One region of the Cobetia sp. 5-25-4-2 genome, then DNA from elsewhere that is predicted to be linked to it. Evidence: riboswitches for the same ligand, from Rfam matches in the RefSeq annotation. Region 1 holds a riboswitch; the other holds the start of a gene.
What was found. Region 1 has a riboswitch for thiamine pyrophosphate ahead of HXS65_RS03025 (ABC transporter ATP-binding protein). Riboswitches for the same ligand answer to the same signal wherever they lie in the genome.
Positions count from the first base shown of each region.

Region 2: linked by a shared signal. The riboswitch ahead of tenA (thiaminase II) and the one ahead of HXS65_RS03025 (ABC transporter ATP-binding protein) in region 1 are both predicted to bind thiamine pyrophosphate.

Region 1 is NZ_BLWK01000001.1:689,636-693,844, reverse strand. It holds gene HXS65_RS03035 (potassium/proton antiporter) at 1-228, opposite strand, end outside; gene HXS65_RS03030 (hypothetical protein) at 350-1,309, opposite strand; TPP riboswitch at 1,435-1,548, shown strand; gene HXS65_RS03025 (ABC transporter ATP-binding protein) at 1,610-2,362, shown strand; gene HXS65_RS03020 (ABC transporter permease) at 2,359-3,126, shown strand; gene HXS65_RS03015 (ABC transporter substrate-binding protein) at 3,192-4,209, shown strand, end outside.
Region 2 is NZ_BLWK01000002.1:353,210-357,418, reverse strand. It holds gene thiC (phosphomethylpyrimidine synthase ThiC) at 1-1,126, opposite strand, end outside; TPP riboswitch at 1,253-1,393, opposite strand; gene tenA (thiaminase II) at 1,584-2,243, opposite strand; TPP riboswitch at 2,386-2,524, opposite strand; gene HXS65_RS06420 (TIGR04282 family arsenosugar biosynthesis glycosyltransferase) at 2,677-3,369, opposite strand; gene HXS65_RS06415 (TIGR04283 family arsenosugar biosynthesis glycosyltransferase) at 3,413-4,123, opposite strand.

The DNA.
Region 1 (4,209 bases):
ACCGCCATCGAGCAGAATGAGTGCCAACGCCAGATTGCCGATCAGGTACGCGGTAGAGGCATCATCGAACTGGATGCCGAGCACGCCATCCTCCCCCGCCAGCATGCCGAGTCCCAGGAACAGCAACAGCAGGGGCATGCCGAGACGAGCCGAGACCCGACTTGCCAGCACGCTCAAGGCGATGAGCATGCCCGCCAGCAAGAAGTAATAGTTCAGATTCTCTACCACGTGTGCTCCCCCGCCATTCCCGGCACCAAGTCTCGAATCACGTCTGCGACGGCCCAGAGACAGTATTCCATGTCAGCGACGAGGCTGCAGAGAAATTTCTCAAATATTCATGGACTTGCGATCAACATGTCAGGCTTCTCGGCGACACCCAGGCCGGGGCTGCCGCCAGCTCGGCGTAGCGGGTCGGACCGAAGGCTTCCATCGCCCACAACAGGGCTCGGCACAGCTCACGCTGACCGTCGATATCGACCATGCGCCCATGACGCGAATAACCGGCGAGGAAGGCCTCACGCTGACTCGGCGTCTCCAGCAACAACTCGATCAGTGCCCAGTCGAACTCGATCGGAGCCCACACCAGTGCCTCCCAGTCGCTCCATACCCAGCCGGTGGCGGCGCACAGATATTGGTCCGCGCGCAGGTCCGGCAGACTCCAGACGGCGCGAGCGGGATGCGAGAAGGTGCGTGATGGCAGGTCCCCCAGCTCGTGGGACAGGGGATGGCGCGCGAGAAAACGCGTCACGCGGGCATTCCAATGCAGCAACGGCATGGGCTGGGCAAGGGGCTGACCAAAGCCGGACACGGTGTCCTGATGCAGCCGCCCGACCTGATCTCCCAGCAACTCACAGAAGGTGTCACTGAGATCACTGGGCTGACCGCTGGACCACGGCAGATGCCAGACGGGCGCGCCATCGAGACGTCCCAGATAGGTCAGCGGCAGCGGAGGGATGGGCAAACGCGCCGGCAACGCGCCCGCCAGCCGTGTCAGGGCCTCAGGTTGCGCCCAGCGATCGGCGCCGAAGACACCGCGCATCGCTCGCCAGAAGGGGTCGTGATCCGGGCCGGTCCGCGCCAGCTTGATCAGGCCGGGGGTGCCGCCACGCTGTCGCCACAACCAGTTGGCACTATCCGGCCAGGCAAGTGCCAGCGGCTCCAGCGCATGCCCCAGATAGGTGGAAAGACGGCGAGTCAGCGCATCCTCCGGCCAGCCATTGGGCACGGATGTCGCGTCTGGCATCACGGGTCGCCGCGGTGGCACGGGATAACCGCTGGAGCAGGTCGAGAGATCCGGGGTATCAGGCATGTTGATCTCCTTGAGGCTGCGATACCTCGATAGCATACCCAACACCGGGCCATGCAGCATAGCCACACGACAGCCACCCCGACGATGGCAGGGATGCAACCGGCGGGCAGGTGACGGTACACTGTCGGCCTGGATGGGGGTGCCCGAAAGTGGGCTGAGAGCCGATGCGTCACGTCGCATGGCAACCCCTGGAACCTGATCCGGTTGATACCGGCGGAGGGAATTCCGGTCACCTGCCCAAGCGTCAGGCGCCCTGCGTGCTTCCTCCCCTCGGCATGCCGCCTGACCACGGATGACACTGTGTCGCTGGGACTCTCCCTCAACAACGCTCGCATCGATTACGCCAGCCATACGCTGTTTCGTGATCTGTCGGCGCGTCTGGATGCCGGAAGCTGGACGGCCTTGCTGGGCCGCTCAGGCTGCGGCAAGAGCTCACTGCTGCGCCTGCTGGCCGGCCTCGAGATGCCCGACCATCACACGCTGGAACTCACCACCGATGATGGCAAGCCACTGGCGGGTCGCGTCGCCTGGATGGCGCAGCAGGACCTGCTGCTGCCCTGGCGCCGGGTGCTGGACAACCTGTGTCTGGGAGATGATCTCCATCGTCGCCCTCGCGATACCGAGCGGGCTCGCGAACTGCTGGCAGCGGTGGGTCTGGAGGGGCGCGAGCAGGCCTGGCCAGACGCCCTCTCCGGCGGGCAACGCCAACGCGTCGCATTGGCGCGAACGCTCTACCAGCAGGCTCCGGTGGTGATGATGGATGAGCCCTTCTCCGCAGTGGACGCCATCACGCGACTCGAACTGCATGATCTCGCCAGCCGGCTGCTGGACGGACGCACCGTGTTGATGGTCACGCATGACCCGCTCGAGGCGCTGCGCCTGGCCGACCAACTGCTGGTGCTGCGTCCGGGCCGCGACAGCCAGCAGGGGGCAGTGCTCGACCGCTTGCCGGGGCTCTCGCCGCCTCGCCCGGTGCCGCTGGACCTGCCCGCCCTGCAGCAGGCCCAGTCCGAATTGATCACACGCCTGCGCGACGGCGAGGAGACGCCATGAAACGCCTGCATGCCCTGCGTCATCTCGCCATCAGCGCCGCCGTCCTGCTGGGACTCTGGCAACTGGTGATCATCACCACGGCCGTGCCGCCCTACATCCTGCCAGCGCCACTGGCAGTCGCGGAGGTGCTGGTCCGTCAGGCCCCGATGCTGGCACACCACGCCGGCATCACCTTCGCCGAGATTCTTGGCGGGCTGGTACTGGGGGTCCTTCTCGGACTGAGCACCGCGCTGGCACTGGCGTTCATCCCTCGTCTGCGGCGCACCCTGCTGCCATTGCTGCTGATCAGCCAGGTGATTCCGCTGTTCGCGATCGCCCCACTGCTGGTGCTGTGGCTGGGCTATGACATGCTCTCCAAGGTCGTGATGGCCACGCTGATCATCTATTTCCCCGTGGCCTCCACCGGCTACGACGGCCTGCGCCAGACCCCTCAGGGCTGGCTGGATCTCGCCCACACCCTGGGTGCCAGCCCGTGGCGGCTGCTGCTGCATGTCCAACTGCCCGCCGCGCTGCCGGCATTGGCTTCCGGCGTGCGCATGGCAGCGACAGCCGCTCCCATCGGGGCCGTCATCGGTGAGTGGGCCGGCGCAAGCCAGGGCCTCGGCTATCTGATGCTCAATGCCAATGCCCGCATGGAAATCGACCTGATGTTCGCCGCTCTGCTGGTGCTGGTCGCCTTTTCGCTGCTGCTGTATTTCACGCTGGATGCCCTGCTGCGTCGCCTGATGCCCTGGCATCGGGATCGCCTGACCCGTTTGAACTGAGCGCTTCCGGCTGTCAGGCGATGTCCTGACGGCCTCACATTCTCGACACCACAAGGAATACCGCCATGCCATTCTCGCCATCGGCGATCCGCCGTTCCGGCAAGCTGTCCTGCCTCTTCGCGACGCTGCTGACAACCCTCAGCCTGAGCACCTTCGCCCTGTCAGCCGAGACTGGCGCCAGCGCCGAGCCCCAGGCCCCGACCGCCAGTGACAGTGCAGCGGCAGCGGTCACCAAGACCGGGCAGGACGGTGCCACCCTCGAGCCAGACGCTTCTGCCAAGCAGGCTGCCGAGACCGAGCAACAGACCCGCCCCGCCGCTGGCGATGTGCAGGACCCGCAAGCGGCCGCCACCGATGCCAAGCCCCTCACGCACCTCAAGGTCATGCTCGACTGGTACACCAATCCCGGCCACGGGCCGCTGGTGCTGGCTCAGGAACTGGGCCTGTTCAAGCAACATGGTCTGGACGTCGAGCTGATAGCTCCGGCAGACCCCAGCGTCCCCCCCAAGCTTGCCGCAGCGGAGCGCGTCGACATCGCCATCAGCTATCAGCCCCAGCTGCACCTGCAGGTGGATCAAGGGCTGCCGCTGGTGCGCATCGGCACGCTGGTGGCCACCCCGCTCAACGTGGTGGTCGTGCGCGCAGACAGTGACATCCAGTCGATGGCCGACCTCAAGGGCAAGCGTGTCGGCTATTCCGTCGGTGGCGTGGAGGAAGTCCTGCTGTCCACCATGCTCCAGAACAGCGGCCTGACACTGGATGACATCACCCTGACCAACGTCAACTTCTCGCTGACGCCGTCACTGCTGACCCGCAAGGTCGACGCCGTCACCGGGGCATTCCGCAACTTCGAACTCGCCCAGATGGCACAGGAAGGCGTCAAGGGCCGCGCCTTCTACATCGAGGAAGAAGGCGTGCCGACGTATGACGAACTGATCTTCGTCGCCAACAGCGACAGCTATTCTCGCAAGCACGAGCAGTACGCCGCCTTCCTGTCCGCCGTCGGTGAAGCCACCGCCTGGATGATCAACCACCCTGACAAGGGCTGGAAGCTGTTCCGCGAGTCCGACCCGGCACTCGATA
Region 2 (4,209 bases), on a different contig from region 1:
GCACATAGCGCAGCAGGACGCCGGCGTGGATGGTGAAGTAGTCGACGCCTTGCTCGGCCTGCTCGATCAGCGTGTCGCGGAAGATCTCCCAATCAAGATTCTCGGCCACGCCATCGACCTTCTCCAGCGCCTGATAGATCGGTACCGTGCCGATGGGCACGGGAGAGTTGCGCAGAATCCATTCACGGGTCTCGTGGATGTTGGCGCCGGTCGAGAGATCCATCACGGTGTCGGAGCCCCAGCGGATCGCCCAGGTCATCTTGTCGACCTCTTCCTCGATGGAGGAGGTGACCGCCGAGTTGCCCAGGTTGCCGTTGACCTTCACCAGGAAGTTGCGGCCGATGATCATCGGCTCGCTTTCCGGGTGATTGATGTTGGCGGGAATGATGGCGCGGCCGCGTGCGACTTCCTCACGCACGAATTCGGCGGTGATCTCGTCGGGCAGGTTGGCGCCGAAGCTGTGACCCGGGTGCTGGTGGCCCAGAATGCTCTCGACGGAGTCGCTGCCCTGATATTCCTCACGCAGCGCGATACGACGCTGATTCTCACGAATCGCGATGTACTCCATCTCCGGCGTGATGATGCCCTGGCGCGCATAGTGCAGCTGGGTGACATTCTTGCCCGGCAGGGCACGACGCGGGCGGTGGTCCAGCTCGAAACGCAGGGACGACAGGCGCAGGTCGGCCTGGCGCACGCGACCATATTCGCTGCTCAGCTGATTGAGCTGTTCGGTATTGCCGCGCTCCTCGATCCACTTCTCGCGCAGTGGCGCCAGCCCGCGACGAATGTCGATCTCGACCGCCGGGTCGGTGTAGGGGCCGGAGGTGTCGTAGACGACGATCGGCGGATTCTCTTCCAGACCGCTGGAGGTCTGGGTCGGCGAGCAGCCGATCTCGCGCATGGGCACGCGGATGTCCGGGCGAGAGCCTTCGATGTAGATCTTGCGCGAGCCGCTCAGCGGCGCGATGGCGGCGGCGTCGACGCGGGCTTCGCTGGCGAGATGGCGACTGCCATCCTTGCGACCGGCACGTGCGCGCGCCTTCGGCGCAGCCTCAGGCTGGGGGGCGAGCGACGGTTCGGCGGCGTTGGTGGCTTGCGGATCTTGAGTCGTGGGGGTAGTGCTCATGCAGGTCTCCTCAAAGGGCGACGTCACGGCAGACGTCATCATGGGAAGACCGTGCGCAGGGAGAGGATGGCCATCGCCGACTCCTTGCCAACAGGTGGCCCGGGAGCGAGGCGGCCGCGGGCAGCGGCTGACCATCAGCTTGATTCCTACGCCGGTCCTAACCGGTTCAGGTTCCACGGGACCCCTTGCTGGCAGCCTCGCCCATTTGGCGGCGAGGTGATGCATGCAGGATCTCAGCCGGTTCCACCGGCACCCCGTCAAGCGTGCTCAGAATTCAATGCGGGCATGACCTGTGCTGAGCGTTGTGCTGGCCCAGGTCATCGTGCTCGCATTCAGGCTCTGATGGCCTGTGGTGTGTCTGGATGATTGGCGAGAGGACCACGTCCCCAGGCCGATGAAAATCGGTGTGTCTTCCGTTCGCGCAGGCGCGGCCTGTCACGCAAGGGCCTGCCACGGATCAGTCGCGATCAAGGCCCATCTGCCAGAAGTCGATCTCGAGACGTGTCGCATCGCGGAAGACATCGACCAGTTCGCCCAGCCGGCGCTCCGAGACCTCCGAGAGCCGAGCGTCCAGCCATTCACGTTCGGCGTCCACCGCTTCCTTGAACTCATCGCTGGAGTACATCGCGATCCAGTCCGCGTACGGATTGTCCTCGATCTCGGTGGTGTCCTGGTCCAGCAGCCACTCGGCGATCTCGCCGTAGCCGATCAGGCAAGGCGCGAGCGCCACGTGAAGATCGAGAAGATCGCCGCGCTGGCCGCAATCCAGTACGTAACGGGTATAGGCCAGGGTGGCGCGGGATTCCGGCAGCTCACTCAGGTCATCCTCGCTGATGCCCCACTCGCTGCAGTAGCCGATATGCAGGTCGAGCTCGGTATTGAGAATGGTGTCGAGACTGGCCGTGGCCTGACGCAGCTCCGCGAGGGTGCGGCTCTTGTAGGCGGCAAGCGCCCAGGCGCGCGCGAAGTGGATCAGGAACAGGTAGTCCTGCTGCAGGTAATGGCGGAAGGACTCCTCTGGCAGACGACCTTCCCCGAGCTGGCGAACGAAGTCATGCTCGAGATAGTCGCGCCATTCCTCGGCGCAGGCACTGGTCAGGTCTGAAAAGCTGGGCATCGACGCATCCCTCGGTGAGCGTGCTGCCAATCCGTGATGGAGTGGCAAAGGTCTGGCTCGAGCGTGGTCAGGTCCGGCAATCTGCAGGGAAAAAGCGGGGGAGGTGCGGCGTTCACCTGGAAGAGGTGAAGATGATGTGCGGCAACACTTCGCGCTTGATCCCTACGCCGGTACTAACCGGATCAGGTTCGGCGGGATCGTCATACACGCACCTCGATGCAAGGCCTCGAACAGTGCGAATGACATCTCAGCCGGTCTTACCGGCACCCCGTCAAGCTGTGACTCAGGCGTCACGATATCTCGAGTGTAACAGTCCTGCGGTGCAGGAAAAGCCTCTGCCGCCCTAAAACCCATGCGACTTTGGGAGGCCATCTGCGATGCGGAAAGGGCTTCCTGCGATGCGGGAAGCGTGTCATGTGCTGCAGGAAAGATGTCATGCAGGCTGACAGGAGGAGAGGTTCGCCATCAGGGCTGGGAAGTGTCGCCTCAGGCGCACCAGATCGTGAGGCTCATCGACATCCCAGCTGACAGGCAGGCAACCGACGCTTCTGCCTGCCTGAGCCAGCAGTGCAAGAGTCTCCCGGCTCACGTCGGCATGGCTCCAGTGATCCAGCTGGAAGGCCGCCGAGCAGGCTGCTTTCAGGCCAATCAATCCGTATCCCCCGTCTTCGCTGGGCTGCAGCACCGCATCATGGTCATGCAGGCACCGCGCCGCCTCGCGAAGACGTTGACTGTCCAATGCGGGCAGGTCAGAGCCCATCAGCAGCACGGGGCCTGCGGGCAGGTGGCGCAGCATGGCCTGATGCATGCGCTCCCCAAGCCCACCCTGTGGCTGTGCCTCGAGCGTGATTCGCTTGCCATGTGCCGCCATGCTCTCTGCACGCCACTGATCCTCAAGTTCCGTCAGCAGGGCTGCCAGCTCAGGTTGCTGCCGGGCGTGCTCGGGGGAGGGAGTCAGCATCACGACCACCTTGCCGAGGCGTGAGGCGCAGGCCTGCTGAACGATTCTGCGCAGCATGCGCGAGTAGAGGCGTGCCGCCCCCTCGGGACCGAGGGCAGGGATCAGCCGCGTCTTGCATTGTCCGGCCAGTGGCAGGCGGCCGAAGATGATGAGCGTCGGGCGCATGTCATACGCGGCCGTGTCGGTTTCCCTGCCAGCAAGCGAGGCTTCAGGCATGAGGCAAGCCACGCTGTTCGCAGGCCTGAGCGGCGGCACCATATCCATAGAGGCGCGCCAGACGGACAGGAGATACGCCACCCCAGGCTGCCAGGCGCAGCCCCCACATCTTGAGGATGGTGCGACAGACGCCATGGGTTTCCCAGCGTCTTCCACTGGTGGTGACTCTGGCGGAGAGGTTCAGCGGCGAGGTCAGTCGCTTGAGCCTGACGCTCAGCTGGATGTCCTCCATCAGGGGCACGACGGGAAAGCCCTCGATGGCCTCGAAGGTGGAGCGTCGTACGAACTGGGTCTGATCACCTGTGCTGATGCTGGTCAGGCGCGAGCGCAGATTCATCAGCATGGCGATCACGGGCAGCAGCGGAGAATCTCCTTCGATGTCGACATCGAAGCGACCCCAGTCGCACTCGCGATGCTCGGCGAGGGTCTCTGACAGTACCGAGAGGACATGTGCCGGCAGGCGCGTGTCGGCATGCAGGAACAGCAGCCATTGACCACGAGCCTGAGAGGCACCGGCGTTCATCTGCGTTGCCCGGCCCGGATCACTGCTCAGGCAGCGATCGCACAGCGGCGTTGCCAGCTCGCGGGTAGTATCCGTGGAGCCGCCATCGACCACGATGACCTCGCAATCCCCGCTCGCGCGCATTGGGCTCAAGGCGATCAAGGCCGAGACGATACCGGATGCCTCATTGTGGACTGGCATGATGATGCTCAGCCACGGGGGGCGCGTCAGGGCGCTGCCCGAACGGACAGCCCTGGGGGCAGGGCTGGCAACTGGCGAGAAGATGG